2 regions of the Caballeronia sp. LjRoot29 genome follow, and region 1 is predicted to be linked to the other one. Evidence: riboswitches for the same ligand, from Rfam matches in the RefSeq annotation. Region 1 holds a riboswitch; the other holds the start of a gene.
The links. Region 1 has a riboswitch for thiamine pyrophosphate ahead of ACSQ83_RS28570 (FAD-dependent oxidoreductase). Riboswitches for the same ligand answer to the same signal wherever they lie in the genome.

Region 1 (15,205 bases):
TGGGCAACAACGCGACGCCGTGACGCTTGAGGACATCGAAGAAACCGGCTTCGCCTGTGTTCGACTGGCGCCGCAACGCGACGGTGACCATGCCGGGACAGGCGGCATCGATGGAATCCGACAGCGATTGCAACGACGGATAACGCGATGTCCCCAGCAGCACCCGGCTCGGGAATGACGTGCCATAGAGCGTGAGGCTGTCCGCTGTGGTGATGGTGGAAGTCATGATTCGATTCCTTTTAATAGTGCTCAGCCGCCGGCAACCGGCGAGACGATGTCGAGTTTGTCGCCGGCCGCAAGCGCCTTCGATGCGTGTTCGCCGCGCGCGACGAATTGCCCGTTCAGGGCCACGGCGAACGGCGGCTTTGCGCCGAAGGCCGCGAGGGCGTCGGTGACGGTGGCCGCGTCGGGCACGGAAAAAGACTGCTGATTGATGTGAATGTTCATGATGAAAGTCAAAGCACAGGCGCCGCGTGTTCGCAGCGCATCAAGGCGGACCAGCGGGCCCGGCGGCGCCAGTCGTCGAAGGAATCGGGGTTGGTGATCGCGCCGCCGAGCAGCGCTTCGGCCAGCGCACGGGCGGAATCGGCGACTTCGGGCGCGATCATGTAACCGTGTCGATACAGTCCGTTCACTCGCAAGGTTCGTGCGCCGTCCCAGACAATTGCCGGACGATGGTCGGGCAAGGTCGGCCGGCATTGCGAGTTGAGTTCGAGAATGCGCGCTTCGCCGAAACCCGGATGCACCGCGAACGCCGCGCTCAGGAGTTCGAGCGCTGAGCGCACGGTCATCGGCGACATGTCTTCGCCTTCCACTTCGGTTGCGCCGATCACGTAAAGGTCGTCCTGCTTCGGCGCGATATAAAGCGGATAACGCGGATGCAGCAAACGCACCGGCCGCGTCAGGCCGATACCCGGCGCATGCACGCGTGCGACTTCACCGCGAATGCCCCTTAGCGCGGGCCATGCCGGCTTGCCGCCGAGCCCCCGGCAATCGATGACGAAATGCGCATCCGGCGGGGTATCGGTATCGATTGATGTATTCCAGTGAAGATCGACGTTACGTTCGGCCAAACCCGCTGCCAACGCTGTCAGCGCTTGCCGGTTGTCGAGCTGGCCTTCGTTCGGCAGCAGCCAGCCCTGCGGGAAACGCGTGCCAAGCGCCGGTTCCGCCGACGCGACTTGCGCGCCGGAGAGTTTGACGAAGCCATCGTGGAAAAGCTCGGCGGGCGCGTTCGCGCGCAAACGGCGCTCGAACAGCGGCGCCTCGGCGCGGTCGCCCGCATGCCAGACGACCAGCGTGCCATTGCGCTGAAAGAAGACCGGCTCCGGCATCTCGGCGATAAAACCCGGCCAGCGCTCAAGCGATGCCGCTCCGAGTTCGGTAATCAGCAATTCAGCGCTGGCGGCCTCGGCGAGCGGCGCGAGCATGGCCGCGGCGACCCACGCGGCCGATTGCGTGCCGGCGGCGTCGCCGCGGTCATACAGCGCCACCCGGTGCCCCGCACCCGCCAGCAGCCAAGCGACCAGCCGCCCGCACAAGCCCCCGCCCACGACGGCAAAATCGTCTCGCCCGGACGCTCGGGAACGAGTGGAATGCACGACGGTCTTCACAATGACAACGCCTCCTCAGCAAACGCTGCAGAACGCACGGAGCACGGCACGGAAATCGAGATAGGGGGGGAATGCCCGTTTCGAACCCTGGTTGCACGCACGGCGTACAAAACATATTTCAGGGACGAAACCACGGCGAGAAAGCGGCTAGGGAGCGCATTACTTGCGGCTCCTGCGCCAGCCAATACTGGAAGAAACTGGAAACGCGGCGGTTTCCGGAAACTTCCCTCGCCGGTATTACCCGGATCGGGTGCAAAGGGACTCTCTCAGCCTCGCCGCGCGTTTCTCCGTTGTTTTCAAGGGAGACGCGTGCCGAAGCACCCCTGTTTCGTCATCGATCATTAAAACATAAAAGCGAAACGACCCGCAAACGCGCTCCCCCACATCAGGGATCAGCCGGCGAGCCCGCGCAGACAAACTGGACAGCCTTTCCTTTCGTTGATGCTGCGCGCACTCTGGCACAATGCCGCGAATGCCCGAGTTCGTCTGCAGCCCACGCGCAAGGCCCGCCGTTGGGTTGCGATAGCTCAGCCGGACCTGGATTAAGGAACACTTAAGTCACGCCCGAAACAATGCTGCGGCGCGCGTCGTCTTTAGTGGCCTTGATCATTGGGACGGAGCAGGACCATCCGCATCGATACCGCCAAGTTACAACCTGCCGCCGAGCCGGCACGCCTTCAGGAAGCTCATGACCACCACCACTCCCGACAACACAGAACAAAACGCCGACAAAGTGTCGGCGTGGAGTCTTATCAAACCTTACTGGGTATCGGAAGAACGCGGCATTGCATGGCTTTTGCTGATTGCGATCATCGCGATCAACATGACGGTCGTGTATATCAACGTGCGCCTGAACACGTGGAGCGCGGACTTCTACAACACGCTGCAGGCCAAGAGGGTCGCTGAGTTTCCGCGCTTGCTGCTGATCTTCGCTGGCCTCGCGTTCGCGTACATCCTGCTCGCCGTGTACGGGCGGTACTTGCGGCAAATGCTCGGCTTCCGGTGGCGCCAATGGCTCACGCACCGGTACCTCGAACAATGGCTCGGCGATAAAGCCTTCTATCGTATAGAACGCGATCGTCTCGCCGATAACCCCGACCAGCGGATCAGCGACGACCTGCAGTCTTTCGCGACAACCACGTTGTCGTTGTCGCTGGATTTGTTATCCACGCTCGTCACGCTCGTGACCTTCATCACGATTTTGTGGACGCTGGCGGGCGCGCTGACCTTCTCGCTGTTCGGCACGCCGATCACCATTCCGGGCTACATGGTCTGGGCCGCCGCGCTGTACGCAGTGCTCGGCTCGCTCCTGATTCAGCGTTTCGGCCACCCGTTGGTATCGATTAATTACCAGGCGCAGAAAGTGGAGGCCAACTTCCGTTTCGGCCTGATCCGTATTCGTGAGAACGCCGAGCAAATCGCGTTCTATGACGGCATCGAGACGGAAAACACTAACGCCAAGGGTATCTTCGAAACGATCCGCCAGAACTACTGGCAGATCATGAAGTACACGCGGCGGATGACCTTCGTGCTGTCCTTTTACGGCCAGATCGCGATTATTTTCCCGATCATGGTCGCGGCGCCCCGCTACTTCGCAGGCGCCTTCACGTTCGGCGTACTGATGCAGATCAGTTCGGCGTTCGGCACGGTCAGCGACTCGTTTTCGTGGTTCATCAATAGTTATTCGACGTTGGTCGAATGGCGCGCGACCGTGAACCGGTTGCGCGAATTCAAGCGCGTGATGCGCTCCACGCACATCAAGGAAGCGATTTCGCCGGCGACCGCCCACGGCGGCATCAACCTGCATTACACGGATACGAAGGCGCTGACCACGACCGGGCTGAAGCTCGCGTTGCCGAACGGCACGCCACTCGCGACAGTCGCAGACGTGGTGGTGAAGCCGGGCTCGCGCTGGCTTGTGCAAGGTCCGTCCGGATCGGGCAAGAGCACGTTGATGCGTGCGCTGGCCGGCCTTTGGCCTTTCGGCGATGGCACCATCGACGCGCCGGTCGACGCCAAGCTGATGTTCATTCCGCAGCAAAGCTATTTGCCGATCGGCACGTTGAAGGCGGCGTTGAGTTATCCGTCGACGGCAGAAGTCTTCTCCGATGAAGACTGTCGCCAAGCCTTGCGCGCCTGCAACCTGAATGGGTACGGCACGCGTCTGGAGGAGTCGGGGCATTGGGCGAAGATGATGTCGCCGGGTGAACAACAGCGGCTGGCGGCTGCCCGCGTGTTGCTGCACAAGCCGGACTTCATGTTCCTCGATGAAGCCACCAGCGCGCTCGATGCCGAGAACGAGATGCTGATCTATACGGCCATCATCGATGCGTTGCCGAACGCCGCGATCGTCAGCGTCGCGCATCGCGAGTCGGTGACGGGCTTCCATGAGAGCCGGATCGAGATCGAGCGCGCGGGGGTTGAAAGCGCGGTGGTTTGAGGTCGAAGGGGTTGGTTAGTGTACGTATGAACGCCGTGTAAGTTTTCAAAAGCAGGTTCTTTTTGGCCTGCTTTTCTCGTTTACCGACGCACCGTAGAATGCTCCTGCGCCTGCATGGCAGGCTTTGAACGGGAGATCGGATTTGCGAGCGTTCGAGTGGTTCACCGAGCTAACGACGCGCGAGCGCCGCACGCTTTACGCAGGTTTCGGCGGTTATGCCGTCGATGCCTTCGACTTCATGATCTACTCGTTCCTCATTCCCACGCTGATTGCCACGTGGGGCATGACGAAAAGCGAAGCCGGAATGATCGCGACGAGTTCGCTGATTTCATCAGCTGTTGGCGGATGGCTCGCCGGCATTCTCTCCGACCGATACGGCCGCGTCCGCGTGTTGCAGTGGACGATCGGCACGTTTGCGTTCTTCACGTTTCTTTCCGGCTTCACGCATTCATTCGGGCAGTTGCTGGCCACGCGCACGCTGCAAGGCGTGGGCTTCGGCGGCGAATGGTCCGTGGTCACCGTGATGATGGCCGAGACCATTCGTTCGCCGCAGCATCGGGCGAAGGCCGTGGGGACCGTGCAGAGCAGTTGGTCATTCGGCTGGGGTGCAGCAGCGATTCTCTATTGGGCGTTCTTCGCGTTGTTGCCGGAAGATACCGCCTGGCGTGCGTGCTTCTGGATCGGCATCTTGCCGGCGCTGTGGATCCTCTACATTCGCCGCAATGTGAGCGACCCGGAGATCTATCTTGCGACCCGTCGGGCGCGTGATGCCGGCACTGAAACCGCCACTTTCTCCGATATCTTCAAAGGCTCGCATCTCAAGACAACCGTGCTCGGCAGCGCGTTGTGCACCGGCATGCTCGGCGGTTATTACGCCATCACCACATGGCTGCCGACGTACCTGAAAACCGAGCGTCATTTGTCCATGTTCAACACGAGCGGTTATCTCGTGGTGCTGATCGTCGGCTCGTTTCTGGGTTACGTGTTCGGAGCCATTCTCTGCGACAAGATCGGGCGGCGCGCGTCGTTCGTGCTGTTTGCCATCGGCTCGTTTCTGCTCGGGATGATCTACACCATGATCCCCATCACCGACCACGCCATGCTGCTGCTCGGCTTCCCGCTTGGCATCGTCGTGCAAGGTATTTTTGCTGGGGTTGGTGCGTATTTATCGGAGCTGTATCCAAATGCGATTCGTGGCTCGGGACAGGGGTTTTGCTACAACCTCGGGCGCGGGCTCGGCTCGTTTTTTCCGATTCTCGTGGGCGTGTTGTCGCAGGCAATGTCGCTGGTCAAAGCGATAGGCGTTGTGGCTGGGACGGGGTATTTGCTGGTGATCGTTGCCGCGTTGTTGCTGCCGGAAACGCGCGGAAAGGTGCTTGGGTGAGATGACGGGATGAAAGTGATTTATTGAGCAGCAAAGGCCGTTTAACTCGCGTTAAAGGGCCTTTTTTCTTGATGCGCGTGGTTTCTCAAACGCGATCGCTTTCCATGGTCAGATCACTCCACTTCCCATATCTCGCGCCCGTTCAGGGCTTGTACCGGCCGTTGATTGCCATGATAGAAACGATGCATGGCATCGCGTTGTTGCTGAGTGATAGTCATCGATTCCTTGAACTCGATCCACGTCACGCCTTCCGAACATGGCGGCGTGGTCAGCGAACCGCTGTAGGTGTAATAGCCCGTTTGTTTGGGCAGCAACTCGAGCGGGTTGACCATCACGGCGTCCACCTTGAACTCGGCCCCCGGCTCTTTCGGAATTCGGTCCAGCATCGCCTGGATGACAGGGTTAGGTTGGGCACCTATCTTGAATTGAACAGCCAGCACGAGGAGCTTGCCATCTGAGGAGCGATGGACGAGATGTGCGTCCATCGCGCTGTCCTTGCCGGCGAAATGTTCCTCGCCCGGGGAGTGGAAGTGGAATTGGACGAGCTGGTAGGCCTGATCGCCGAGGGTGATGCTGTCGGTGCCGGGTGTTGCGTTGAACTGAACTGCGTGGCCGGTGTTGATGATATCGATGGGGAGCGGCTGACAGTTGATCTTGAGGCGGGGCATATCGGCTGGGGCCTTCTTTGCACCATCGATATTGATCGGTGACTCAGCACGACCGCTTTCGCAAGCGTGGAACGCTTCGCTCATTGCGCCCCAGTGGGCAGGGCCGTGTTCGCCGTCGTAGGTCCAGCCATGACCCGCGGTTTCAGCCGATGCAGTGAGCGAAACGACGGCGGCAAATAGGAACGCGCCGCTGGACAAACGTTTGATGTTGGTCATTCCATGCCCCTGAAATTGTGAGGGCATGAGCATGCGCTGATAGGCATGCGGGGGATATCGGAGAAGTCGTAATAGAGGCGGACGGAAACGGAAACATTGGCGAGCGAGGTTCAATCAGAACCGTCAATAAAAAAACCGGGTTCAACATCGAGCCCGGTTTTTCAACGACCATTCGCGGGAGAAAAATCTCAACGCGGCAATTCACTAGATCCCATCAAAAACGCATCGACCGAACGCGCGCACTGCCGTCCTTCGCGGATCGCCCAAACCACGAGCGACTGGCCGCGCCGCATATCGCCGGCGGTGAACACCTTTGGCACCGACGTAAAGTAAGCCTTCTCCCCTTCGGTAGAAGCCTTCACATTCCCACGCGCGTCCTTGTCCACGCCGAACGCTTCAAGAACCGGCGACGTGGGCTGCGTAAAGCCCATCGCGAGCAGCACCAGATCGGCTTTCATTTCGAACTCCGATCCCGCCACTTCCTGCATCTTCCCGTCCTTCCATTCCACGCGCACAGCGATCAGCTTTTCGACCTTGCCGTTCTTGCCTTCGAAGCGCTTCGTCGCGACCGACCAATCGCGCTCACAACCTTCCTCGTGCGATGACGACGTCCGCAACTTGATCGGCCAGTACGGCCAGACCAGCGGCTTGTTCTCGGTCTCAGGCGGCTGCGAAAGCAACTCGAACTGCGTCACGCTCTTCGCACCATGCCGATTCGATGTTCCGACACAATCCGAACCCGTATCACCGCCACCGATCACCACAACGTGCTTGCCCTTGGCGATCAACTGATCGACAACCGTATCGCCAGCATTGACCCTGTTCTGCAGCGGCAGGAATTCCATCGCGTAATGAATGCCTTGCATTTCACGTCCAGGCACTGGCAGATCACGCGGCGTTTCCGACCCGCCCGCAATCACGACAGCGTCGAACTCTTCGCGAAGCTGATCAGGCGAAATGGTTTCACGCGATGAATTCGCGATATGCCCCGGCAGCGGATCCTTGCCGATAAACACATTGGTCTTAAACGTCACGCCTTCGGCTTCCATCTGCCGCATGCGGCGATCGATCAGCCACTTTTCGAGTTTGAAATCGGGGATGCCATAGCGCAGCAATCCACCGACGCGATCATTCTTCTCGAACACCGTCACGTCATGCCCGGCACGCGCGAGTTGCTGCGCAGCGGCCAATCCGGCGGGACCCGATCCGACCACGGCCACCTTCTTGCCGGTCTTGTGCTTCGACGGCAACGGGGCGACCCAACCTTCGGCCCAGGCTTTATCGATGATCGCGTGTTCGATCGACTTGATGCCGACTGGATCGTCGTTGATACCGAGCGTGCAAGCCGTCTCACACGGCGCCGGACAAATGCGCCCGGTGAACTCGGGGAAGTTGTTCGTGGAATGCAGCACATCAATGGCCGTCTTCCAGTTTTGCTGGAACACCAGGTCATTGAAGTCCGGGATGATGTTGTTCACCGGACAGCCGTTGTTGCAGAACGGAATGCCGCAGTCCATGCAGCGCGCGCCCTGGATCTTCGCGTTCTCGTCCGACAGCGCGTGAACGAATTCCTTGTAATGCTTGACGCGAGCGAGCGGCGCTTCGTACGTCTCATGCTGGCGCTCGAACTCGAGAAAACCGGTTGCCTTGCCCATGTGGTTCTCTTTCTCTGTATTTGGGGGTTAATCCACCCTTCGACGTTCAAGGTCGAAGGGCCGTACTAAGTCAGATCAGCGAACACTCAAGCCGCGATCGCATCCTTCGCTTTCTTCGCGCCCAACTCGCCAAGCGCACGCTTGTACTCGGTCGGGAAGACCTTCACGAATTGACGACGCGACGCGTCCCAGTTCTCCAGCAACGCTTTCGCGCGCGTCGAACCGGTGCACTGGAAGTGCTGCTCGATCAGGTCCTTGAGCAACGCTTCGTCGGTCTTGCCGGTGTGCCACAAAGCCCGATCCACGGTGCGTTCCTGTTCTGCCTGCTGCAAGACAGGATCGAGCGCGACCATCGCCTTGTTGCACTTGCCACCGAACGTGCCGTCTGCATCGAAGACAAATGCCACGCCGCCCGACATGCCCGCCGCGAAGTTGCGCCCGGTTTCGCCGAGCACCACCACCGTGCCGCCGGTCATGTATTCGCAACCGTGATCGCCGGTGCCTTCAACGACCGCCGTCGCGCCCGAGTTACGCACCGCGAAACGTTCGCCCGCGACACCCCGGAAATACGCATCGCCTTCAATCGCGCCGTACAACACCGTGTTGCCGCAGATGATGTTTTCCTCCGACTTGCCGCGGAAATCGTTAGTCGGGCGAATGATGATGCGCCCGCCCGACAGACCCTTGCCGACGTAATCGTTGCCATCGCCGACGAGGTCCAGCGTGATGCCCTTCGCCAGGAACGCACCGAAGCTCTGCCCCGCCGTGCCCTTCAACTGGATATGAATCGAGTCGTCGGGCAAGCCGTCATGACCATACTTGCGTGCGATCAAACCGGACAACATTGCGCCGACCGTGCGGTTCACGTTGCGCACTGGCTGGATGAACGAGACGTGCTCACCCTTCTCGATAGCCGCTTTCGACTTCTCGATCAGCACATGATCCAGCGCCTTCTCAAGCGCATGATCTTGCGTTTCAACATGCTTCGTCGCGATGCTGCCGTCGTTCGGCACCTGATAGAACACCTTCGAGAAATCCAGGCCCTTCGCTTTCCAATGCTCGACGCCCTTCTTCGTATCGAGCAATTCGGCGTGACCGATCAAATCGTCGAACTTGCGGATGCCCAGCTGCGCCATGATTTCCCGCACTTCTTCAGCGATAAAGAAGAAGAAGTTCACCACGTGTTCCGGCTGGCCCGTGAACTTGGCGCGCAGCACCGGATCTTGCGTCGCGACGCCGACCGGGCACGTGTTCAGGTGACACTTGCGCATCATGATGCAACCCTGCACGACGAGCGGCGCGGTCGCGAAACCAAATTCATCGGCGCCAAGCAGCGCACCGATCACCACGTCGCGGCCGGTCTTCATCTGACCATCGGCTTGCACGCGGATACGGCCACGCAGGCGGTTGAGCACCAGTGTTTGCTGCGTTTCGGCCAGACCCAGTTCCCACGGCGTACCGGCGTGCTTCAGCGATGACAACGGCGAAGCGCCCGTGCCGCCATCGTGACCGGCGATCACGACGTGATCGGCCTTAGCCTTGGCAACGCCGGCGGCAACGGTCCCAACGCCGACTTCCGACACCAACTTCACCGACACGCTCGACGACGAGTTCACGTTCTTCAGATCGTGAATAAGCTGCGCCAAGTCTTCGATCGAATAAATATCGTGGTGCGGCGGCGGCGAAATCAGACCCACGCCCGGCACCGAATATCGCAGCTTGCCGATGTAATCGCTGACCTTGTGACCCGGCAGTTGTCCGCCTTCGCCCGGCTTCGCGCCCTGCGCCATCTTGATCTGGATCTGATCAGCCGACGACAGGTATTCCGCCGTCACGCCGAAGCGTCCGGACGCAACCTGCTTGATCTTCGAGCGCAGAGAATCGCCGTCTTTCAACGGAATGTCCGTGACGACTTCTTCGCCGATAACGGAGCGCATGGTGTCGCCGTTCTTGATAGGAATGCCGCGCAGTTCGTTGCGATACCGGTTTGCATCCTCACCGCCTTCGCCCGTGTTCGACTTCCCGCCAATCCGGTTCATGGCCACAGCCAACGTGGCGTGCGCTTCGGTGCTGATCGAACCCAGTGACATCGCGCCGGTGGCGAAACGCTTGACGATTTCCTTCGCCGGTTCCACTTCGTCCAAAGGAATCGCCTTCGCCGGATCGACCTTGAACTCGAACAAACCGCGGAACGTCATGTGACGCTTGGTCTGGTCGTTGATCAGGTGCGCGTATTCCTTGTACGTCTGATACGAGTTGCTGCGCGTGGAATGCTGCAGCTTGGCGATGGCATCCGGCGTCCACATGTGCTCTTCACCGCGCACGCGATACGCGTATTCGCCACCGGCATCGAGCATGGTCGCGAGCACGGGGTTCTCGCCAAACGCCTCGCGATGCAGGCGAATTGCTTCCTCGGCCACTTCGAAGATGCTGATCCCGCCGACCTTCGATGCCGTGCCCTTGAAGTACTTCTCCACGAGTTCACTGGACAGCCCGACCGCTTCGAAAATCTGCGCGCCGGTGTACGACATGTACGTGGAAATACCCATCTTCGACATGACCTTGTACAAGCCCTTGCCGACCGCCTTCGTGTAGTTGTAGATGGCTTTATCGGCGGAAAGATCGCCCTTCAGGCCTTCGGCCATTTGTGCGAGCGTTTCCAGCGCCAGGTACGGATGCACCGCTTCCGCGCCGTACGCGGCAAGCAATGCGAAGTGATGCGTCTCGCGCGCCGACCCCGTTTCCACGACCAGACCCGTGCTCGTGCGCAGACCGTGCTGCACGAGATGCGTATGGATGGCGGACGTGGCAAGCAGCGCCGGAATAGCCAGGTTGTCGCGATCCATCTTGCGATCGGAGACGATCAGCATGTTGTAGCCGGACCTGACTGCATCCACGGCTTCCGCGCACAGCGAAGCGAGGCGCGCTTCCACGCCTTCGTTGCCCCACACGACCGGATAGCAGATGCTCAACTCATACGAGCTGAACTTGCCGCCAGTGTATTTATCGATAGCGCGAATCTTCGCGATGTCCTTGAAGTCGAGCACGGGCTGCGAGACTTCGAGACGCATAGTCGGGTTGATGTTGGTCGTGTCGAGCAAGTTCGGCTTCGGGCCAACGAACGACACCAGCGACATCACCATGTTCTCGCGGATCGGGTCGATCGGCGGGTTCGTGACCTGCGCGAAGAGCTGCTTGAAGTAGTGATACAGCGTCTTGTTCTTGTTGGACATCACCGCGAGGGGCGAGTCATTCCCCATCGAACCGACGGCTTCTTCGCCCAGCTGCGCCATCGGCGCCATCAGGAACTTGACGTCTTCCTGCGTGTAGCCGAACGCCTGCTGCCGGTCCAGCAAAGCGGCCGCCTCACGACGCTGCGTTTCGACTTCCTCGGCCTTCGGCTCGATTTCATCGAGCTTGATGCGCACAGCGTCGATCCAGCTCTTGTACGGCTTGCCGTTCGCGAGATTGTCCTTGAGTTCCTTGTCGTCGATGATCCGGCCTTGCTCCATGTCGATCAGGAACATCTTGCCCGGCTGCAGACGCCACTTCTTCACGATCTTCGATTCCGGCACCGGCAACACGCCCGATTCCGATGCGAGGATCACGAGGTCGTCGTCCGTGATGACATAACGCGCCGGACGCAGGCCGTTACGGTCCAGCGTGGCGCCGATCTGACGGCCATCCGTGAACGCGATCGCGGCGGGGCCGTCCCACGGCTCCATCATCGCGGCGTGATATTCGTAGAACGCGCGGCGGTTGTCGTCCATCAGCGTGTGCTGTTCCCACGCTTCCGGGATCATCATCATCATGGCGTGGACGAGCGGATAACCTGCCATGACCAGGAGTTCAAGGCAGTTATCGAACGATGCCGTGTCCGATTGGCCCGGATAGATCAGCGGCCAGAGCTTCGGCAGGTCGTCGCCCAGCACGTAACTGGCGATCGCGCCGGTCCGCGCGTTCAACCAGTTGACGTTGCCCTTCACGGTGTTGATTTCACCGTTGTGCGCGATCATCCGATACGGGTGCGCGAGTTCCCACGCGGGGAACGTGTTCGTGGAGAAACGCTGGTGCACGAGCGCGAGCGCGGAGACGGTGCGTTCGTCCTGCAGGTCGCGGTAATACACGCCAACCTGACCGGCCAGCAGCAGACCTTTATAGACGACGGTACGCGCTGACATGGACGGCACGAAGTATTCCTTGCCGTGCTTGAGCTTGAGCGCCTGGATCCGATGGCTTGCCGTCTTGCGGATCACGTACAGCTTCCGCTCGAGCGCGTCGGTCACCACAATATCCTTGCCCCGGCCAATGAAGATCTGCCGGATCAGCGGCTCGCTGGCCTTCACGGTCGGCGAAATCGGCATGGTGGCGTCGACGGGGACGTCACGCCAACCGAGCACCAGCTGACCTTCGGCCTTCACCGTGCGCTCCAGCTCCTGCTCGCATGCGAGACGCGACGCATTCTCCTTCGGCAAGAAGATCATGCCGACGCCGTACTCGCCTTCCGGCGGCAGCGTCACGCCCTGCTTCGCCATTTCCTCGCGATAAAACCCGTCAGGAATCTGGATCAGGATGCCCGCGCCGTCGCCCATCAGCTTGTCGGCGCCGACAGCGCCGCGATGGTCGAGGTTTTCGAGGATCTTCAGACCCTGCTCGATGATTTCGTGGCGTTTCTTGCCCTTGATGTGCGCAACGAAGCCGACGCCACAGGAGTCGTGTTCGTTCTCTGGGTCATACATGCCCTGCGCGGCGGGAGCGGAACCGAGAGTCGGCGGCAGTTGATCGTTCATGGGTCACCGTGTTCTGTGGGGGGCCGCGGGCGGCCGTTGAACATGTTTTTGCTTGAGCCTTGCTGCTTACATGCTGCTCGTGTGCTGCTTCTATGCGCTGCTCGCGTCTTTCGGGAGGCCAAGACCCTGAACCTGGGCGAAAAACACGAAGCGATGATCGCAAGCCGGTCGTGCAATTTGACGCATCGCGTCACGAACAGCCGGAAAACGAAATATACGCGATGAATCAAAAAGTTGGCAATCAAAACGCGTTGATCTGACACCTATTATCGAGTTGGTGCACGAATGCTCCATTTAATTAGTGTCATATCAATTCTGATGAAATAAAACGGCATGCCGATTTTTGTCGTCATGCCGTTCAGTCATTCTTCGGGGACTCTTCAGTTCCGGCGTAAAAGCTCCGTTAACGGGTCTGAGGAGTCTCGCGAATCTTGCGCGGCCGGCCGCGAGGCAGCGGAGAGACCCGACGGTTAGCGGCGCGCCCGGCCCACTCGCGGTAGGAATCGCTGCCGAGCACCCAGCCCTTGAGCGTCGCCTGAAGCAGCCGGTTCGCTTCGCGTTCATCGAGCGGCTGTTCGCACAGCTCCGTATAGGCGCGCTGGCGCTCGAAAGGCGTGTTGCCGAGCTTCCAGTACAGCGGGTGGTCGGTGATCAGGCTGTCGAGCGTCAAGCCGATGTGATGGCGGTAGCTGGACCATTTGTAGTCTTGCGGCAGGGTGGCAAGTTCGGCGTGTACGGGCGCCATCTCGACCACCCGGCTCGCCAGCAGGAAGTAGGTTTCACCTTCGATCACCGTTGCGCGGTAGCGGCCTTCCCACAAGGTTCCGCGACGGGCATAACGGCGATTGAAATGGGCAACGTAGCGCCGGCCGACCGCCTGCATGGCTTTCGGGAGGCTCGCTTCGTCGCGGGGAGTGACGAGCAGATGTACCGCGCCTGGCATCAGCGCATAAGCGTGGATGGCGAGATGGTGGTCGCGGGAGGCCGTGCGCAGGCATTCGATAAAAAGCTCGTAGTCCGGAGCTTCGACGAAAGCGGGCTGCTGGTCGAGACCGCGCAAGATGACGTGCTGCGGCTGTTCGGGAACGTAGAGTCGTGCTAGCCGTGCCATGCTGGATTTTCCGTTAGTCGAGCGTTGGTCGGGTATTCCGGCGGTCCGTCAAAGCCACATTCTGGGCCACCTTTAGATTTTTCGTTCAAGTCGTGCAAGACATGCGTCAGCGGGAAAAGTCAGGGGCCTGGCACCGCGCTAATCCAATTAGAGCCCGCATTCTTCTTAGGGAAAACGCTCTGAGGCGAAGCATGGTTTGTTTCAAATGTTCTGTTCATAATTAGCGTGCTTTTTCGGAGGAGCACTCAATGAAAATAAAACGGGTAGTTACGGGGGTCGCCGCGTTTGCGTGCGTGTCTGGCGCGGCACATGCCCAGTCGGCGAACACTTTCTACGTCACTACAGGCTGGTTCCATTTCGCTCCTATTTCCAGTAGCGGCCCACTCAAGGAAACAAGCGTAGGCGGATCGCCAATCGGCATTGAAGTACCTAACACCGGCGCAAGTCTCTCTAGCGGCGACACCGCAGGCTTCACGGCCGGCTACTTTGTCACCGACCATATTGCCGGCGAATTCGTTCTTGGCATTCCACCCAAATTCGACTTGCAAGGTGAAAAGGGGTATTCGCAATATGGCAACCTCGGTTCGGCCAAGCAGTGGAGCCCGACACTGTTGCTGAAGTACTACTTCATGCAGCCCCAATCGAAGATTCGCCCCTACGTGGGTATTGGCGTGACGCGCGTGTGGTTCACCGACGCGAAGATTACGAATTCTGCCTTCGAAGCCAACGTACTGCATGGTCCGACCGACGTATCGACGGATAGTTCGTGGGCGCCCGTGTTTAATGCAGGCCTTACTTACTCGTTCAACGAGCACTGGTTCGCCGGTTTCTCGATCTCCTTCGTGCCCCTCCACGCCACGGCCAAGCTGACAACCCAGGCGCAGACGCCGGTTGGCGAGCTCACCGTGAAGTCGGAAGCAAAACTGAAGCTGAACCCGATCGTGACGTACTTGAACGTCGGGTATCGGTTCTAGGCGCGGTTCTAAGCGCGGTTCTAAGCGCCGCTCAAGTTTTCAGCTGTTCCGTCAAAGCAAGTCATCAAACAAACGCCGTTGCGAGGAATCCTCGCAACGGCGTTTGTCTTTCCGCGCTTGTAAATATGACTCGCATCGAGCCATTTTCCGGGTTGATCCGGGGAGTTTCTACTTTTCCTGATTCTTTCCTTTTCGCTGGATGCCTTGCGTGACAACGCGCAAGCGTGCAATGTTGAACGCCGCGCGCTAACCGGCATCCAACTTGCTCACCTTTTGTTTTTCCGCACTTTCGCGGCCCATCCACGATTCACCATCGACGGAGCGATCCTATGAACGCATTCCCCAATACGCGAG
Region 2 (15,205 bases), on a different contig from region 1:
AGCCGCGAACCAGCCGTCGCGTGTTGCGTGACAGTTGGCGGACCGCCAGCTTCAGCTCCATGATCGCGGCCGGTGCGCGCGAGGAATCGAATCAGGCGCAGCCTACCGATGAATGTCCTGACCACGACGAGCGCATCGATGCAATTGCGGCGTTTGCGCAAATTGAAACTCCATTGCCTCCGATCCAGCTCGGCACCGACGATATCCTCTTGTTTCCGCGCGGCCCGTCGGCGGGTGAATGCCTGCATCGAATGTACGAACTCGCGGATTTCACAGACTCTGAAACGTGGTCTGAAGCGATCAAGAATGCGTTACGTGAACATCCCATTCCCACTTCCGCGTTTGACTCTTTAGCCGCGAACCTGCCCGCGATGATGTTGCGTCTGCTCGCCGATACAGTGGCAACCGAACTTGTACCCGGCATGCGCCTCGACTCAATTCCCACCAAGCGGCGCATGAATGAACTGGAGTTCCTGTTCCCGGCGGAATCGCTGGATTTCACGGCGTTGCGGCGCGTGCTCGTCGCGCACGGCTTCTCCGACGTCGCGCTGGAAGCCGGAACCTTGCGCGGTTACGTCAAGGGGTTCATCGACTTGATTGTCGAACATGAAGGGCGTTTCTGGATCGTCGACTGGAAGTCGAATCATCTTGGGCTGACGCCCGCCGATTACGGCGACAAGGCTCTCCACGCCGCCATGGCCTCGCATGCCTATCACTTGCAGGCGCTGTTTTACACGGTCGCGCTGCATCGTTATTTGCGATTGCGGTTGCGTGACTACGCGTTTGAGCGGCACATCGGCGGATATTTGTATTTGTTCGTGCGCGGCGTACGACCGGATTGGCGCGACGGTGACAGGCCTGCGGGCGTGCATGTTGGCAAGCCATCGCTGGAACTGATCGAGGCGATCGATCGACTGATGCAAGGAGTTGCCGCATGAACGCGCCCGACCTGACTCTTGTCTCCGACGACAACATTGCGCTCGCCGACGGATTCGCGCGGCGGATAGGCGGGTTATCGAAGCGCCTTCAGGGAAACGCCGGCAATGTACGCTGGGCTCAGCGCGCGGCGTTTGCAGTCAGCCGGGCGACGACCCAAGGGCACGTATGTATCGCGCTCGATTCGCTCGCGCAGCGATATGGCGAAACCAGCTCTACGGTACATGCGGCGTTGCTGGCAAGCGGCGTGGTATGCGATGGAAATAAAGCCGCTGCGGATCTGCTTCCTCTCGTTATCGATTCCAGCCGGCGCATCTATCTCGCCCGCTATTTCGACTACGAACGGCGGCTCGCGCGAGCGCTGGTCGAGCGTGCCCAGGTGTCGGCCAATCCGCCCGATCCTGCTGAGCTAAAAGCGCGCGTAGGGCGCTATTTCGCAGCGTCAGAGAACGACGATGACAACATCGACTGGCAACGCGTGGCCGCGCTCGTGGCGTTGTCCGGGCGCCTCACGATCGTAAGCGGCGGTCCGGGAACGGGCAAGACAACGACGGTTGTCGGCGTGCTCGCGTGTCTGCTCGACGAAAACCCGGCTTTGCGCATCGCGCTCGCGGCGCCTACCGGTAAAGCGGCGCAGCGCATGCAGGAGGCACTGGCCGAACGCGCCAGTGTGTTGCCGCCAGAACTGGCCGAGCGTTTGCCGCGCACGTCGTTCACGCTGCAGCGTTTGCTTGGCACACAGGCGAACGGGCGCTTCCGGCATCATCGCGACAATCCGCTGCCGTTCGATGTGATCGTGATCGACGAGGCGTCGATGATCGATGTCGCGCTCGCCGCGCATCTTCTCGAAGCGGTCGCGCCCGGCGCGCGGCTGGTGATGCTCGGCGACAAGGATCAGCTTGCCGCGGTGGAAGCGGGCGCTGTGTTCGCGGAACTGAGCGCGAGGCCGGTTTTCAGCGATTCAGGCTCGGCACGAATCGCTGCGGCGCTGTCGATGCCGGCAGCGCAGTTCATCGCCGCGTTGCCGAGTGCTCGCGAAACTGATGCGGATATTCAGGCGGCGCTGCTTGAAACGGAGCCCATGTGGATCGACGAACCCGGTTATCTGATCCCCGACGATGGCAACGAGGCTTACGAGGTGTTCGCCGGCTTGCCCGAAGTCGACTGGCATCCGGCGGCGCCCGTTGCACTCGACCAAACCGTGATAAGTCCGTTGACCGATTGCGTTGTTTGGTTGCAGCGTAATTATCGGTTCGGTCTGGATTCGGATATAGGCAGATTGTCAGTCGCGATCCGTCGCGGTTCTGTTGGTGACGCGCTGAGCGCCTTGACGCTTGACAACCTGGACAACCCTGCCAAGGCGGCATTGCTTATCGACGATACGGGACCTCATCTCTCCGAGCGCACGCTGGCGCTCCTGAACGCCGGTTTCGAACAGTACGCGCGAACGCTCGCCGAAACGCTCAACGCGGGAACCGGGGCAGCACCGCTTTTCGATGCGCTCAATCGCTTTCGTATTCTCGCTGCTACGCGTCACGGGCCGCGTGGCGTCGATGAAATCAACGCGCGCGTATCGGCGTGGGTCCGGGCGGCTGCTTCCGTCACGCTGAGCGCAGGCGCTCAATGGTTCGCGGGGCGGCCGGTGATCGTGACGCGCAACGACTACGCGCTGGGCGTGTTCAATGGCGATATCGGCATCGCGCTACCGGCGGCCAGTGGCGCGATGCAGGTCTGCTTCCGGATGGCCGACGGCACGTTACGGATGCTCTCGCCCGCTGCGTTGCCGCCGCACGACACGGCGTTTGCGCTGACGGTCCACAAATCGCAGGGCTCGGAATTCGATCACGCCGCGCTGGTCTTGCCGAGCGCGTTTGGCCGCATGTTGTCGCGGGAACTGGTTTATACGGCGATCACGCGGGCGCGTAGCCGCATCGATGTGATCGGCTCGACGGATGTCTTCGCACAGGCCGTCCGGACACCCACTCGGCGTGACTCGGGTCTCGCCGCGCGCATCGCGGAGGCGGCATTGTGAATCATTCGATCGAGTATGTAATCCAGCCGAACGAGGTCGAGCTGAGCGCCGTGCGTGCACAGGGGGCGGGCGGGCAGAACGTCAACAAGGTGTCGAGCGCCATTCACCTTCGTTTCGACATCCAGGCGTCGTCGCTTCCGGAAACGATCAAGATGCGTCTGCTCGCATTACGCGACAGTCGCATCACGCGTGAAGGCGTGATCATCATCAAGTCGCAGGAACACCGCACGCAGGACATGAATCGCGCGGCGGCGCTGGCGCGCCTCGACGAAATGATCCAGCGCGTCAGCGTGACACGCCGTACGCGCGTGGCGACAAAACCTACGCGGGCGTCGCAGTTACGAAGAGTCGATGGAAAAGTGCGGCGAGGCGCGGTGAAGGCAACGCGGGGAAGGGTGGTGGGAGAGTGAGTGCAGGCGGGATGTCTCGTACGGTATTCGGCTTTTGGCCCGCTCGACGCTTACCGACTCCATCGCCGTGCTCGCATCAGAAGCCCAAGCCCCGCCACTCGCATACACGAGTGGCGGGGCTATCGAAGATCAAAACAACCTCGCGAAGTTCAGGAAGCTCGCCCGCTTTCTCCTCAATGCGGAATCATCCACGTCAGCACATTCTGCTGCAGCCAGACCAGCACGCCGAGCAGCACGGTCAACAGGATGGAGTGCTTGAAGGTCTTCGCGAAAACCACGCCTTCCTTGCCTTTAAGTTCGGTGGTGGCTACACCCGTCGAGATGTTTTGCGGCGAGATCATTTTCCCCATCACGCCGCCGGATGAATTCGTCGCGGCCATCAGGATTGGGTTCAGATTGAGCTGCCGTGCCGCGACCACTTGCAGATTGCCGAACAGGGCATTGCCGGAGGTATCGCTACCGGACAGGAACACCGCCACCCAGCCGAGGAACGCCGACACCAGCGGAAAGAACGCTCCCACCGACGCCACGCCCAGTCCCAGCGTGTAGTTCATGCCGGAGTAGTTCATCAGGTACGCGAGTCCGACAATGGTCGCCACCGTCAGAATGGCGATGCGCGTCTGGATCCACGTATCCACGATAGACGCACCGAACTCGCTCGCGGGCAACCGCACGATCAGGGCAGTGATGATCGATGCCAACAAGATCGCAGTACCCGTCGCGAGCGGCTGGAAGTCCCAGATCGCACCGTAAGGCTGGTTATAAAGCGTGATAAAGACGGCGTTGTGGAGACCCGGCCATGGCACTTTGACATCGCCGATCAGGAAGATCTTTGCGATCGTCCACACGATCACCACCACCGATACCACGATCCATGGCACCCAGCCGTGGCCACCGGAAAGCTTGCCGCGCACCTGATTGGCCCGGTCCACGTTGACGGCAAAACGTTCGTCCGGTGCCGGTTTCCATACGCGCAGGAATGCAATGGTGAGGATCAGCGACACCATCGACGACAGCACGTCAGTCAGCGAATAGTTGACGTAGTTCGACGTGATGAATTGCGTGAGCGAAAACGCTCCGCCGGAGACCAGCAGCACCGGCCAGATCTTGAGCATGTTGCGAAAGCCCGCGTACACGCCGATCACATAAAACGGCAGCAGCAGGGCGAAGAACGGCAACTGGCGGCCGACCATCTTGGCGAGCAGGTCAGGCGACAGATGGGTCACGGCGCCAAGCACGGTGATCGGCACGCCGAGCGCGCCGAACGCGACCGGCGCAGTGTTGAAGATCAGCGTGAAGGTGAGCGCTTCGAGCGTCGGAAAGCCGAGCAGGATCAGCAGCGAACTCGTAATGGCGATTGGCGTACCGAATCCGGAGATGCCTTCCAGCAGCGCGCCGAAGGAGAAGCCGATCACCACCAGAACGATGCGCCTATCGTTCGGGAGATTGTCGATCATCCATACCCGGAACGCTTCGAAGCGGCCGGAGCGTTGCGCGATGTTATAGAGCAGGATCGCAGTGAAGACGATCCACATGACCGGCCAGACGGCGAACACAGCGCCCGCCGCGACAGAATCGATCGCGAGGCCCACGGGGAAATGCCACACGGCGATGGCGATGACTATACCAACGACCAAGCCGGCGAGCGACGCTTGCCAGGCGGGCCGGCGCGCCCAACCGAGCAGCACCAGCACGACCGCGATAGGCAGCACCGCGACGAGAAAGGACAAGCCGAGCGAGCCGCCGACCGGCGTCAGAATCTGATGAAACATATCGTCTCCTGGTTTTATTTTGATGATTATTTTGTTGAACGCGTTGCGTTCTCCAGTCATGGCGACCGGTACTGGTAGCCCCGTGAGCTTCGTTCGCCTTGCAAAAAGCGCGCCGACGCCCGACGCACGGCTGTAACTAAGCGCTTGCCTAACGCGTCTGGACTAAGCATAGGGCGAGGATGGCGCGCGTCAAGGAAGGATTAACCATACCTTGGGTCCTTCGAACGTCCATCGAAGCTTCAGCGTGTAGTGGGTTCATGCATCTCTGATGCATCGGCCCCGGTCTTAGGGGAGTCGAACGAAACCGAGCGCAATACCCAGACGGAGATTACGCCTAGGCAGGCGGCAAGCCAGAGTAGGACCAGCGCGAAGACCAGCATGATGAGGATTCCTGCGGCGGCAGCGTCCGGAGTGGCGCTGCGAACAGGGATCACAGCGAAAATCGTGCCACATCACGGGGACTGCCGTGGAGCCGCCCGTGGCGCACTACTGGCGCGATTGGACGTCGTAATCAACTCGGACGTGTAAACACAAACCGCGCTATGACAGCGCGGTTTGTGTGAAAGGGTTACATCGAACGGGTAAGGCTCGCCCAAGGGGAAACGCGGAGGGTGTGCGCTCAGTGATACCGCTCAGTCATGCCTTCAGTGCCGATAATAATGTCCGCGCCCACCGCCGCCCCAGCCAAAGCCGATCGACAGGGAGGACCCATAGCCATATGCGGGATATCCGTAGCCGCCGTAGTAGGCTGGGTAGGCCGGATAGGGCGCATAGACCGGATAGCTCGGGTAATAAGCGGGATACGGCGCATAGACTACTGGCGGGGCCGCGGCGTATTGCTGCGGCGGTTGCATGGTTGAGGCATACGCGGACGCCGGGGTGTTATCGGCGCCTTGATAATTCTGCTGCACATAGCCGGTGCCGGGCGCGCCCGCTGGCTCAACGGGAATTTCTTGTTGCGTTTGCGCTGTGCTGACTACCGGCGTGCCCGGATAGGTCGGATACGCCGGGTAATAACCATACGAACCGTACGGCACGACGTAACAAGCGCTCAAGCTCAAAGCGCCCACAAGGGCGGATAGTGCGAGCTTTGGGCTCATGGTGCGACTCCTCATTGCGTCGAAACGCGACCGTTCGAATGAACGGGATGCCAGGAGCCTAGCGCATCGCCGAAATGCGGGAAAGTGCAGGGCGGTTACCCAATGTTTCGATCGGTTCCACTTGCCCTGGTTGTGGACGGCTCAAACATTGAGATTCGTTGCTACCCGATCGCCGCAGTGTTTTAGCACGGCGACCGGACAAAGCAGTTCGAACAAAACGTATCAATTCACCGCCAACTTACTTGCCGACCTGATTACCAATCAAGCCGCCTGCGGCCGCGCCGCCCACTGTCGACAACGCGCTGCCACCGAGTGCTGCGCCCGCTACGCCGCCGACGCCCGCGCCGACCGCCGTATCGCGTTGACGGGTACTCATTTGGTCGCATGCAGACAGGCCGCCGAGAAGTGCGGCGATGAGAGCAGCAGCGCCAACCTGTTTGATCTTGTCCATTTCAACTCTCCAAAAACGATAAATCGCGGGTTGCTGTTAGACCGGCGAGGGATATTTCCTGCCGATTCTTTCAATCAAGAAGCAGAAACAGTGCCCGATCATCGTATTCGGCAGACAAATTTGTCTGAGCTTCTCAAACGAAAAGCGGCCTGTCGCATATGGCATGCGACAGGCCGCTCTTAATCATCACTGGATCTCGCGCCCTTGCAGGCGCCCGGCCGTTTTTTAAGTGCGCTGGTAAATCTCAGAGCCCTTCTTCACGAACTCGATCGCCTTCGTTTCCATGCCTTGCTTAAGCGCCTCGATATGCGATACCCCTTGTTTCGCCGCATATTCACGGACGTCCTGGGTGATCTTCATCGAACAGAAGTGCGGACCGCACATCGAGCAGAAATGCGCGACCTTGGCTGAGTCCTTCGGCAGGGTTTCATCGTGGAATTCCCGTGCCTTGTCCGGGTCCAGTCCGAGATTGAACTGGTCGTCCCAGCGGAATTCGAAGCGCGCCTTCGACAAAGCGTTGTCCCGCACCTGAGCACCCGGATGACCCTTCGCCAGATCGGCCGCGTGTGCCGCGAGCTTGTACGTGATGATGCCGGTCTTCACGTCGTCCTTGTTCGGCAGGCCCAAGTGTTCCTTCGGCGTGACGTAGCAGAGCATGGCCGTGCCGAACCAGCCGATCATCGCGGCGCCAATTCCCGACGTGATGTGGTCGTAACCCGGCGCGATATCCGTGGTGAGCGGCCCAAGCGTGTAGAACGGCGCTTCGTCGCACCAGTCCAGTTGCAGGTCCATGTTCTCCTTGATGAGCTGCATCGGCACGTGGCCCGGACCTTCGATCATCACCTGCACGTCATGCTTCCACGCGATCTGCGTCAGCTCGCCGAGCGTTTTCAGTTCGCCGAGCTGGGCTTCGTCGTTGGCATCGTAGATCGAGCCGGGACGCAGGCCATCGCCGAGCGAAAAGCTCACGTCGTAGGCCTTCATGATTTCGCAGATGTCCTCGAAATGCTCATACAGGAAGCTTTCCTTGTGATGAGCCAGACACCATTTAGCCATGATCGAGCCGCCGCGCGAGACGATGCCCGTCATGCGGTTTGCGGTCATCGGCACGTAGCGCAGCAGCACGCCGGCGTGGATCGTGAAGTAATCCACACCTTGTTCAGCCTGTTCAATCAGCGTGTCGCGGAAAATTTCCCAGGTCAGGTCTTCGGCCTTGCCGTTGACCTTTTCGAGCGCCTGATAAATCGGCACCGTGCCAATCGGCACCGGGCTGTTGCGGATAATCCATTCGCGCGTTTCGTGGATATGCTTGCCGGTCGAGAGATCCATGACCGTGTCGCCGCCCCAGCGGATCGCCCAGGTCATCTTGTCGACTTCTTCGCCGATCGACGACGTCACCGCCGAGTTGCCGATGTTCGCGTTGATCTTCACCAGGAAATTGCGGCCGATGATCATCGGCTCGCTTTCCGGGTGGTTGATGTTCGCCGGGATGATCGCCCGGCCACGGGCCACTTCCTCGCGCACGAACTCAGCCGTGATTTCCTTGGGCGCGTTGGCACCGAAAGCCTGTGCGCCGAACGCTTGACCGGGGTGCTGGCGGCCCATCATCGCGGCGAGTTTTTCGCCGTTCGGGCCGCTCGTGCGCAGCGATTCCAGATATTCAGCGCGGCGCTGGTTTTCGCGGATCGCGATGTATTCCATTTCCGGCGTGATGATGCCCTGGCGCGCGTAGTGCATCTGCGAGACGTTTTTGCCCGGTACGGCGCGACGCGGCGTGCGATGCAAACCCTTGAAACGCAGGTCGGCGGTGGCCGGATCGGCGGCGCGCTCGCGACCGAAATTGCTCGAGAGGCCGCCGAGAGACTCGGTGTCGCCACGTTCTTCAATCCATCCCTGGCGCACGGCCGGCAGACCCGAGCGGATATCGATCTTGGCGTCCGGATCCGAATACGGGCCGGAGCAATCGTAGACATACACCGGCGGATTTTTTTCGCTGCCGAAACTTTCGTTGGTGTCGGACTGCGTGATTTCGCGCATCGGCACGCGGATGTCGGGACGCGAGCCCGTCACGTAGATCTTGCGTGAATTGGGCAGCGGCGCGATGGCGGCAGCGTCGACGACGGCGTCGTCAGACAGGAATTTCGGGTTGGCATTCATGCGGCTCTCCTGTGTCGACCGGAGTTAGCGTGTCGGCCGGAGTTAGCCATTGAGTGCCTGCTCCGGTCCCTTGCGCTTCTTCCGGTCCCATGCAGTTGGTTGCTGTGGGGACGGATGTTTCCCAGCCGGCCGGCGATAAACGCCACGCGCACGAAATTGCACCCAATGGCACGAGACCGCACGAGAAACGGCTGAGTCAAACGCTAGCGCTGGGAGACTGGAGAAAAGCAGAGGGGAGACGAGCGGACTTGGCGGGGATGCGCGAGGAAGAGATAGACCCTGAAGACCCCAAGCGCTGCGAAATCCGAACGCTTCCCTGCGCTGGCATTATCCAGATCAGGTTCAAAGGGTATTTCTCACCCGCGACACACCGGCAATCCAGCGATGGATGCCGATATGCAGCGCAGGACCCCCGCGTTAGCAGCCGCAACAATACACCTCGCCGTAGCGTGTTGGCAACCATCTGTAACACTCACGCGTGCGTGTGCATTGCTTACTGCATAATGGCGACCACCGTGTTTTCCCGGACGCGCTTCGACATTTTTTACCGAAACGCACCAGACTCGCGGCGGCTCATGCCGGCTTTCAAGCCGTTATCGAGCTTCGGCACGTTGTTGCCCGACCCTTTTTTCTGCTTCCGACATGTTGTCCTGCCTTGCCCGTTTTGCCGCGATGCTCAAGCGGCATACGCGCCGTTCTTCACTTTGCCTGGTTTCGGGCGAAGCGAAACCGGTGTTTTTCAGCTTGCCTGTCAGGTTGACTGCGAGCTTGGCCATCCGGCCGGCTGGCGTTGCAATCATCTTCGCCGCGGAGTAACGGATGTCTACACCGCTGCCGCCGCGATTGCCGGATTCCGATTCGCCACCCCACCCCTTCGTGCCACCGCAGTCACAGCCTTTGGCTGACGTGCTGCCGTTTCCGCAGGCAGCAGCCGACGCTGCGTCGCCGTCGCCGGACGTGCTGCCGGACGTGACGAGTACACAATCTGTCGCCGATACCCCCGCGCGTCGGCCATTCAATCTTCCCAACCATTTCCCCTTCCGGCTTCCCGCGACTCGCAGCGGCCGCGTGGCGCTTGCCCTCTGCGTGGTGTACATCGTATGGGGTTCGACCTACATGGCGGTGCATCTGTCGCTGGAATCGTTCCCTCCGCTGATGCTGTCCGGGTTGCGCAACTTGTTCGCCGGCATTGGTTTGTTCATCTTCGCTGCGCGCCGTGATCCGGTCTGGCCGACTTTCGCCGAAGTGCGAAACGCTGCGGCTGTCGGAACGTTGCTCGTGGGTTTGTCGAGCGGGATGCTTGCGTTCGGTATGCGCACGGTCGAGACCGGCACGGCTGCCGTCATGGTGGCGACCGTGCCGCTGTTCGCCACGGTTATTGCCGCCATTGCAGGCCGCAAAGTGGCGAAGGGCGAGTGGGTCGCCGTCGGGCTGGGGCTGGTCGGAATTGCGTTACTGAATCACGGTGATCCGTCGTCGGGGTCGACTGCAGGCAGTCTTGCGATTCTTTGCGGCGCGCTCTTTTGGGCGGGCGGTTCGTTTCTCGCGGGGCGTCTGAAGCTGCCGTCTGATTTGTTGGTATCGACGGCATTGCAGATCAGCCTTGGAGGTGCGATGGCGACTATCGTTGCGTGGGTGTCCGGCGAACGTATCGTGAGCATGGGCTTCACGCCGTTCATGGCTTACCTGTACCTGATGCTCGTCGGCTCGATGGCCGCGTATGTCGCGTATGCGTACCTGATTCGCCACACGAGTCCGATTATCGCGAGCAGCTGCATGTACGTGAATCCGGTGGTGGCCGTGGTGATAGGCGCGCTGTTTCTCGGCGAGGTGATCACGAAGTGGACCGTGATGGCGACCCTCATCATCCTGGCGAGCGTGGCTTTGTCGTTCTGGTTCGATTACAAGAGGCGCGGTCTGGTTTGAGGACGGCGGGACGACGGCAGACAACCGGCACTTCAAAAACGGCGGACCGTTCGGAGCAAATCCGGAGAAACGGGCCGCTGTTTTTTTGAGTTGCGCAAGTCGCAGGGCGAAGATGGAAATTCAGGGCTTGGCCGGCAGCATGATTTCTCATCAATCAAACAAGAAAAGGACCGGGCATGACATCATTTTGCGCATGAAAGCGTTAGCCTTAAAATTGGCTGTGAGCCCTTTCAGCATTGGCTTTAGCCAAATTTTGCGCACAACCGCGCGCTGAAAAAAGCACAAAACTCTGGATATAGTGCAGCACAAAACTCTAGTTATGGTCTTAGGTCTCGGGAGTTCACTTTGTGGCCCCGTCCAATAAAAGACTGGATGCTTCACTGCCAACTGATGCAAATTCGCATGTCTTTCGCTAAGACGCAAAAAAAGAACCTCCGCAAAGGGAGGTTCTTTTGATCGTCATCTTGGCGAATTCCGCGGCCGGTTCCGATTCAGGTGGGCAACAAATTGCCGTCGGTCACTGACCGCTAAGCCTTTGTCGCTGGCTTTCTCACTTACTCGGCGTTGTGCTTATCGGCCGAATTCGTGATGGCGTTGCCGCCCTTTGACAGGTCCTGGCCGGCGCCGGCCACTGTGTTGCAAGCTGCGAGTGCGGCGGATCCAACGATCAACAGCAAAGCGATAATTCGAGTCATGAGCAATTCCCCTTGAGTTTGATGCAGGTACGCTGGCGGTTCGGCCTTGAACGCGTACCCGATGTTCGAATCCTGGCCACTCGATGTCCAGCAGCGAAAGCGAATAACGAAAGCGGCTGCAAAAGCAAATACCGGACACATTGTGGCCTTGGCTAAGACCGATCGCGGAAGCGGCCGCCGGGATCAACTCACGTGATCAAACCAGCACCAAAAACCCGCGGCTACCACTTCTTTAATCGGCCACACCGGTCCGATGAATCATAAAAAACTGCGCGATCGCAAGCTGTAGGCGCGGATGTTTTTATCGTGTAGGTGCAGTCTGCAACTGATGTCGGCACCGTCCTACAAACTAAGTGCGAGCGCCCGCCAATAAAAGCCAACAGGCCGTCCACTTTCCATCCTTATGCGTCGAAGTTACGCGCGCGGGGCATGGTGACACGAATATCGGTTCCGTGCGGAACACGCCGTTCGATTTCAATACGCCCGCCGCGCGCGCTGACCCTCTGGCGCATCCCCAGCAGGCCATGCGTGTGCGTGCGCTGCAGGTCCTGCGGGCGAATGCCAACGCCGTCATCGGCTATATGCATCGATACCCTCACGTCATCAAGCGCCAGCGCGATCGACACACTCGATGCCCGCGCGTATTTGGCCGCGTTCGTCAGCGATTCCTGCGCGACCCGGAACAACGCGATTTCGACTTCTTCGCCGAGCTTGATGTCGTCATCGGGGAGCGCGAGTTCAAGCGTCCAGCCGGTGCGTTGCGCGGTTTCATCGGCGAGGGTTCGCAGCGCCGTGACCAGTCCGAAATTGGCAAGAACGGTTGGCCGCATGTCTTCGATAATCCGCCGCTTCAGCGCAATCCCCTGATCGAGATTCGCCAGCGCACGGCCCAGTTTTTCGGCCATCGCGGGCTCGGCGCCCTTTAGCTTGTTGTTGACCCAGGCCACATCCATCTTGCTGGCCGTCAGGATTGAACCGAGTTCATCGTGCAGTTCGCGGGCAAGCTGGGTCTTCTCGTTTTCACTCACCGATTGCAAATGCCATGCAAGGGCTTCAAGTTGCCGCGTGCGATCAAACACGAGCTGGTCGAGCTCTTCCTGTTGCGTAATCAGTTTTTGCTGCACCCGGTCTTGCTTGTCCAACTGGATACCGAGATTGCGAAACAACAGCAGGAACAACACGATATTCAACGCGCACAACGCGCCCACGCAGAACGTGGAAATGCGCTGGTCGGCGCGGCTCGCGTCGAGCGCGGACTGCGCCCGCCGTTCTTCATTCAGACGCAGCAGGGCGAGCGCGCTGTCGAGGATATCGGTGCTCGATGCGCTGTCTGAACCCGAGCGGGCAGCGAGTCCCGAGTTGATTCGCGCGTCGAGGATCGTGCTGACCTGGTTGAAACTGGCGAGCGCGGTGTCGTCCGCTTTGCGCCGATAGTACGCATCGAGCGACGCAACCGTTTGTTTGATCCGCGCTGCCGCCGCGTTGTAGTGGTCGGTGTAGGTGTTGTCGGGCGCGAGACGGAACGCGCGTTCATCGGCAGTCAGGGACGCGATATCCGCCGCTAGCGCGGTCAACTGGGTGGTAGCACCTTTCGCGTCGAGCGCGGTCTCGTATTCCGCGGCAATCCGCATGCGGCCGGATTCGAGTATCACCAGGCCGCCAACAGTAATCACAATAGCGACGGTCATCGCGACGGCCCAACTCCAGCGGCGCATCCAGCCATTCAGACGCGCGCTGAACCGGGTTGCGCGCCGCGTGACGCCCGCCGCCGGATTCGTCGCGCCGCCTTCGTGTAAAGAGGAAGTCATAGGGAGCTGCCGGGTTTTCTGTGCGGCCAGTGTAACTTTTCACGCCGTATAGGGCCGATCGAATTGCGCTGACTTACGTTAATCAGCGCTGATTGGCGCCAAGCCGCATTAGCCGGAAGTGAATTGAAGTTGAAAGCGTTTGTCGGTGAAGTCCTACACGAAAAACGGCGTGCATCCAGATGCCGCCTCATGACCGCCTCGCTAACATCCTGTTACTAGTCATCCTTATTGGGGAACGGATCATGTTGAAGTGGGCATTGTTTTTCGCCATCGTCGCAGTTATCGCTGGTTTGCTCGGCTTCACCGGCGTGGCAGCGGGCGCGGCCAGTATCGCGAAGTTCCTGTTCGTGCTGTTCCTGATCTTGTGCGTCGTGTTCCTTGTGCTCGGCTTTATCGTGTCGAAGAAAATTGTCGATTAGCGGTCTTAACCACCGTTATTTAAAGCGACTCGACTCATCCCGAAAGCCGGATTCAATGCTTGATCCGAAGCCTATAAGAACTCACAGGAGGGAAGATCGCCATGCTTCATTACGCCGTTGTTTTCTTCATCATTGCGATTATCGCGGCTGTGTTCGGCTTTACCGGCATTGCAGCAGGCGCTGCAGAGATTGCGAAGATCCTTTTCTACATCTTTCTCGTGGTTTTCGTTGTTACGTTGCTGCTGGGTGTATTCCGAACGTGATGTTCGCGAGCAGGCACGCCGTATGCGAGCGGTACTGAAAGCGACTGTGGATGGCGGTCCATGTGTTTGTCCAGCGAGGCTGCCTCCACGAACCCGTCCAACCGCCGAACAAAAGATCCATTCTCTTTCTGGAGCACATCAATGTCGAAATCCTCTGCTGTAAAAGCTGCACCCGCACAATCGAAAGAAGCCGGCAGCAAGTCCGATCCTTTCGTACTGGACATGGAAAAAATCCGCGCCAACGCGCGTCAGCATATGGACGATGGCTCAGTTACGTCGACATACGGCGCTGACAAGGAAGTCGTGCTGAAGCTATTGAACGATTCACTCGCCACGGAGATCGTCTGCACGCTGCGTTATAAACGCCATTACTTCATGGCGAAGGGCATCCATTCGGAAGCCGTTGCATCGGAATTCGCGCAGCACGCGACCGAAGAGCAGGAACACGCCGATACCATTGCCGAGCGCATCGTCCAATTGGGCGGCGAGCCGAATTTCGCACCCGATAGTCTCGCGTCGCGCGCGCATTCCGAGTACAAGGAAGGCGCCAATCTGATCGATATGATTCGCGAGAATCTCATCGCGGAACGCATTGCGATCGACACGTATGCCGAAATCATTCGCTACCTCGGCGAAAAAGATGTCACCACGCGCCGGCTTTTCGAAACGATCCTCGCGGTCGAAGAAGAGCACGCCGATGACATGGCCGACCTGCTCGACGGCCTCGACGGTTGATTGCGCGTTAGCTGTAAAAGCGCGCGAAAGCGAATACTGAAGCTCCAGGACGACGCGCGGCGGGTTCATCCCGCCGCGCGTCGTCGGTACAATGATTCACTGTAAAAAGGCCGCGGGCAGCGCAGATGATTCGAGTGTTGATAGCGGACGATCACGCCATTGTGCGAAGCGGGTTCCGGCAATTTGTCGCCGATGAACCCGACATGGAAGTCGCCGCCGAAGCGTCCACCGGCGATGAAACCATCGCGCGCGTGCGTGAAAGTGCGTTCGACGTCGTGTTGCTGGACATCGCGATGCCGGACAAGAACGGTATCGACACCTTGCGCGTGATCAAGCAGATCCGCCCGGAGCAGGGCGTGCTGATGCTGTCGGGGTATCCGGAAAGCCAGTACGCAATCAATCTGCTGCGCGCCGGCGCCAACGGATATCTGAACAAGGATGCGGCGCCCGACGAAATCGTGCGGGCCATCCGGACGGTGGCGCGGGGCCATCGTTACTTGT

Region 2: it holds a riboswitch for thiamine pyrophosphate, as region 1 does, so the genes downstream of both, thiC (phosphomethylpyrimidine synthase ThiC) here and ACSQ83_RS28570 (FAD-dependent oxidoreductase) in region 1, are expected to answer to the same signal.

What each region holds. Positions count from the first base shown of each region.
Region 1 is NZ_CAXUPU020000034.1:45,067-60,271, reverse strand. It holds gene ACSQ83_RS28580 (thiazole synthase) at 1-226, opposite strand, end outside; gene thiS (sulfur carrier protein ThiS) at 250-447, opposite strand; gene ACSQ83_RS28570 (FAD-dependent oxidoreductase) at 456-1,601, opposite strand; TPP riboswitch at 1,820-1,948, opposite strand; gene ACSQ83_RS28565 (ABC transporter ATP-binding protein/permease) at 2,302-4,053, shown strand; gene ACSQ83_RS28560 (MFS transporter) at 4,196-5,437, shown strand; gene ACSQ83_RS28555 (carbonic anhydrase) at 5,551-6,321, opposite strand; gene ACSQ83_RS28550 (glutamate synthase subunit beta) at 6,510-7,976, opposite strand; gene ACSQ83_RS28545 (glutamate synthase-related protein) at 8,063-12,766, opposite strand; gene ACSQ83_RS28540 (transposase) at 13,170-13,877, opposite strand; gene ACSQ83_RS28535 (OmpW/AlkL family protein) at 14,126-14,851, shown strand; gene ACSQ83_RS28530 (DUF883 family protein) at 15,181-15,205, shown strand, end outside.
Region 2 is NZ_CAXUPU020000001.1:15,701-30,905, reverse strand. It holds gene recB (exodeoxyribonuclease V subunit beta) at 1-938, shown strand, start outside; gene ACSQ83_RS00135 (AAA family ATPase) at 935-2,968, shown strand; gene arfB (alternative ribosome rescue aminoacyl-tRNA hydrolase ArfB) at 2,965-3,378, shown strand; gene ACSQ83_RS00125 (L-lactate permease) at 3,552-5,150, opposite strand; gene ACSQ83_RS00120 (hypothetical protein) at 5,795-6,250, opposite strand; gene ACSQ83_RS00115 (glycine zipper 2TM domain-containing protein) at 6,489-6,701, opposite strand; gene thiC (phosphomethylpyrimidine synthase ThiC) at 6,927-8,858, opposite strand; TPP riboswitch at 9,154-9,282, opposite strand; gene ACSQ83_RS00105 (hypothetical protein) at 9,452-9,634, opposite strand; gene ACSQ83_RS00100 (EamA family transporter) at 9,678-10,784, shown strand; gene ACSQ83_RS00095 (entericidin A/B family lipoprotein) at 11,339-11,479, opposite strand; gene ACSQ83_RS00090 (sensor histidine kinase) at 11,881-13,287, opposite strand; gene ACSQ83_RS00085 (DUF1328 domain-containing protein) at 13,530-13,706, shown strand; gene ACSQ83_RS00080 (DUF1328 domain-containing protein) at 13,808-13,969, shown strand; gene ACSQ83_RS00075 (ferritin-like domain-containing protein) at 14,111-14,704, shown strand; gene ACSQ83_RS00070 (response regulator) at 14,830-15,205, shown strand, end outside.